DNA from 2 places in the Rhodosalinus sp. genome. Region 1 is predicted to be linked to the other one. Evidence: riboswitches for the same ligand, from Rfam matches in the RefSeq annotation. Region 1 holds a riboswitch; the other holds the start of a gene.
The links. Region 1 has a riboswitch for cobalamin ahead of ACESL7_RS10535 (hypothetical protein). Riboswitches for the same ligand answer to the same signal wherever they lie in the genome.
Positions count from the first base shown of each region.

Region 1 (2,196 bases):
GGCGGACCTTCTTGCCGCACCACGAGGCGAGGATCACCTCCGGCCCCGCCGCGATCACGCGCTCGGGGGCGATGATCCGGTCGCGCGCCGCGCCGCAATCGGCCAGATCCGGGAAGGCGTCCTGCCCGCCGGCGATCCCGATCAGTTCCGAGACCCACTTGAGGCCGGAGATCATCGGCTCGTCCCATTCCTCGAAATAGACGACCGGGCGCGGACCGCCGCGCGCCTCGGCCGCGACCGACTCCAGCCGGCGCTCGTAATCCGCGGCCAGTCGCTCGGCCCGGGCGGGCTGTCCGACCGTCGCGCCCAGATGCCGGATCATGGCGAGGATGCCGGCGACGTCGCGCTGGTTGTAGCCCGTCACCGTGACGCCCGCGCGCAGAAGCTCGGCGGCGATGTCGGCTTGCAGGTCCGAGAAGGTGAGCACCAGATCGGGCTCGAGCGCGAGGATCCGGGGGATATCGGCCGAGGTGAAGGCCGAGACGCGCGGCTTCTCGCGGCGCACACGCTTCGGCCGGACCGCGTAGCCCGAGACGCCCACGATCCGGTCCTCCTCGCCCAGAAGGTAGAGCGTCTCGACCGTTTCCTCGGTCAGGCAGACGATGCGCTCTGGCGGAAACCGCCTCATGTCGCGCGCCGCGCCCGTGCGCCGCCGCGGCGCTTGCGCGGTGGCATGGCCAGCGGCAGGGGTGCGGGCGGCATGCGCGTCGAGGCCAGAAGCAGATCGCAGAAGGCCGCCACCGCGGGCGAGCGCCGGGCGCAGGGCACGGCGCGCGAATACGCGAGCATCGCTTGCTGCCGATAGTCGCCGTCGCCCGGCAGCGCGCCCAGCCATTGGATGTACCCGAGCCGGGCAAGACCCGCCGCCCGTGCGGGCGGCATGGGGCCGAGGTCGAGTTGCGAGATCGTCCGGTCCAGTAGCATCGCACCCTCCGTGCAGGGGCGGGCATCGGAAGTCGGGGAGGCCGTCGGCCGGAAGGCCGCTGATCCCGGTCTCTCCGCTCCGGGGCACCCCGCCCGGGTCGAGATCACCGCGGCGCATCGCGCCGGAGATGGCAGGTCTCCTGGCTCGCGGGTCCTCGCTCTTCCGGACCTTCCCGGGCTGGCGCCCAGTGGCGTTCTCCGGTCTCGCTCGCCGCTCACAGTTGCGGGGGCAGCCGCGGACTGGCCCGGGGGCGCACCGCGTTCCCTTTTCAGTCGGTCCCGTGAGGACCGACACCATCGGACGAAGGATCGCACAGGGCGCACGCCCTGTCCATGCCGGCGCGCGCCTCAGAAATCGAGGTTCTCGACGTTGAGGGCGTTTTCCTGAATGAACTCGCGGCGCGGTTCGACCACGTCGCCCATGAGCTTGGTGAAGAGATCGTCCGCCTCGGCCATGTCCTCGACACGCACCTGAAGCAGGGTGCGCGCCTCGGGGTCCAGCGTCGTCTCCCAGAGCTGGTTGGGATTCATCTCGCCCAGCCCCTTGTAGCGCTGCAGGGAGAGCCCGCGTTCGCCCTCTTCGAGAATCGCCTGCAGGAGCCCGAGGGGACCGTAGATGTTCGACTGGCGATCCTTGCGGACGAGGTGCGCGGGGCGCCGGTAGATCTCCTGCAGCGACTCCGTCAGCCGGCCGAGCTTGCGTGCCTCGCCCGAACGCAGCGCCGGCCCGTCGATGACGCGCACCTCCTCGACCCCGCGCACCACGCGGGCGAGGCGCAGGCCCTTGTCCTGCGTCGGCCGTCCCTGCCAGCCGCGCTCGTATTCCTCGGCGATCAGGTCCAGCCGCTCGGCCACCCGGTCGGCCACGCCCTGAAGGTCGGCGTCGGCCCGTCCCTCCTCGAAGGCGCCGGCGATGGCGGCCTGTTCGAGGATGTGGCGCGGGTAGTGCGTCGGGAAGGCGTCGAGAGTGCGTCGCACCTGTCGCGCCTCCTGCACCACGCGCTGAAGGTCCGGCCCCGCGATCTCCTCGCCGCTTTCAAGGCGCAGGGTCGCGCCGTCCGTGCCCTGATCGATCAGGAAGTCGGTGAGCGCCGCCTCGTCCTTGAGATAGACCTCCGACTTGCCGCGCCCGACCTTGTAGAGGGGCGGCTGCGCGATGAAGAGATGGCCATGCTCGATGAGCTCCGGCATCTGCCGGTAGAAGAACGTCAGCAGCAGGGTGCGGATGTGCGCGCCGTCCACGTCGGCGTCCGTCATGATGACGATCTTGTT
Region 1 is NZ_JAWLFS010000148.1:5,127-7,322, forward strand. It holds gene ACESL7_RS10530 (cobalamin-binding protein) at 1-628, opposite strand, end outside; gene ACESL7_RS10535 (hypothetical protein) at 625-924, opposite strand; cobalamin riboswitch at 1,038-1,236, opposite strand; partial or broken gene ACESL7_RS10540 (toprim domain-containing protein) at 1,273-2,196, opposite strand, start outside.

Region 2 (2,196 bases), on a different contig from region 1:
TTGACCAGCGTCATCTCGGTGACGAGGTCGGCGACCTCGAGGATCTCCGGCTTGGCGTTGCGGCCGGTGAGACAGACGTGGGTCATCTCGGGCTTCTGCGTGAGCAGGAACTCCGCCACCTCGCCCGCGTCGAGATAGTCGTAGCGCAGCGCGATGTTGATCTCGTCGAGCAGGACGAAGCGGATCTCGGGATCGAGGATCTGCTCCTGCGCGATGCGCCAGCCGTTCTCGGCCGCCTCGATGTCGCGTTCGCGGTCCTGCGTGTCCCAGGTGAAGCCCTCGCCGGAGACGAAGAAGCGGCACTCCTCCGGGAAGCGCTCGCGCAGGAAGGTCTTTTCGCCCGTCTGCCAGTTGCCCTTGATGAACTGCACCACGGCGCAGGGCATGCCGTGCGCGATGCAGCGCATGATCATGCCGAAGCCCGAGGACGACTTGCCCTTGCCGTTGCCGGTGTGGACCATGATCAGGCCCTTGCGCTCGGTCTTGGTGGCCATCATCCGCTCCCGCGCGGCCTTGATCCGGCGCATCTTTTCGGCGTGGCGCGCGTTGACGTCGTCCTGCATCGACAGACTCCCTGCTTGGTCGAGGTTCCCGCTTCCCGCGCGTGGTAGCCGGGCGCGCGGCCCGCGCCAAGCGGGCGCGTCGCCCGGCGACACGGGTCTTGCAAGCGCGGCCTCCGCTCGGTAGCTTGGTATCCGCTTCGGTCCGGGCGCATGCGTCCGGTTAAAAGGGAACGCGGTGCGGCTTCGGCCAAATCCGCGACTGCCCCCGCAACTGTAAGCGGCGAGCGACCCCGGCAAACGCCACTGGGCCCACGTGGCCCGGGAAGGCCCGGGGAAGCGCCGACCCGCAAGTCAGGAGACCTGCCGAAGCGAACACCCTGTCCGGCCGCGGGGCGCGTGCGGGACTGCGGATGTGCTTTCCGCCGTGGTGTCGTCACTGGGTGAGGAAAGCCTGCCTTTCCCTGCCCGAACTGGAAACGCACTCGGGCGGCCCGCCGGGCCGCCGAACCTGGGACAGTACGATGAACAGAACGATTTTCGTGGCGGGCCTCGCCACGCTCGCGGCGCAGTCGGCCGCGGGGCAGGAGGCATTCGACCTTGGAACCCTCGTGGTCTCGCCGAGCCTCAGCCCCGTCCCGGAGGGCGAGGTCGCCTCCACCGTCGAGGTCCTGACCGGCGACGAGATCCGCGGCCGGGACACCGGCACGCGCGAGACGCTCGACCGCCTGCCCGGCGTGAGCTTCTCCGGCAACGGCGGGCTGGGCGCGAACACGACGCTGCGCATACGCGGGCTGGATACAAGCTACATCGGCGTCCGGCTCGACGGGATCGACGTGAGCGACCCGTCGAGCACCCAGACCTCGTTCAATTTCGGGCAGCTCGTCGGGAGCGGCCTGTCGCGGATCGAGGTGCTGAAGGGCTCGCAATCGGCGCTCTACGGGTCCGAGGCGATCGGGGGCGTGATCAACCTGCAAAGCTGGCGGCCGACGCGCGACGGCGCCTCGGGCGAGGCGCTGCTGGAAGCGGGCAGCTTCGGCACCGTCAAGGGCTCCGCCTCCGCCGGCTTCCGCTCGGAGCGCGGCGAGGTGGCGCTCACGCTCGGGCGCGTGGAAACGGACGGGATCTCGGCGCGGGCGGGTGACGACGAAGAGGACGGGTTCGACCAGACGCAGATCCTCGTGTCGGGCCGTTTCGCCGCGACCGAAACGCTGACGTTCGGCGCCAACGCGTTCCGGCGTGACAGCGATGTCGAGATCGACCGGGCTGACGACGACAACAGCGGCGAGTCGACGACCGAACAGACCGGCGCACGCGTGTTCGCCGAACTGGTCACCGGTCCGGTCACGCACAGCCTGTCCTACAGCGAATTCGTCAGCGACCGGCGCGATCCCGGCGGCGCCATCACGGCCTTCGACGGGACGCGGACGGAACTGGCGTATGAAGGCAACGCCACGCTGGGCGCGACGGCTGATCTCGATTTCGGGCTGTCGCAGACGGAGGAGACGATCGAGACCTCGTCGGTCGCCAAGCGTGACGAAACCGTTCTCGCCGCCTTCGGTGAACTCCGGTGGCGGCCGAGCGACCGGACCACCGTCTCGGTCGCGCTGCGCCGCGACGACAACTCGGATTTCGGCGTGGAGACCACGGGCCGCCTCGCGCTGACCCACATGCTCCGCGAGGACGTGACGCTGAG
Region 2 is NZ_JAWLFS010000201.1:1,957-4,152, forward strand. It holds gene cobO (cob(I)yrinic acid a,c-diamide adenosyltransferase) at 1-563, opposite strand, end outside; cobalamin riboswitch at 685-885, shown strand; gene ACESL7_RS12295 (TonB-dependent receptor plug domain-containing protein) at 1,025-2,196, shown strand, end outside.
Region 2: it holds a riboswitch for cobalamin, as region 1 does, so the genes downstream of both, ACESL7_RS12295 (TonB-dependent receptor plug domain-containing protein) here and ACESL7_RS10535 (hypothetical protein) in region 1, are expected to answer to the same signal.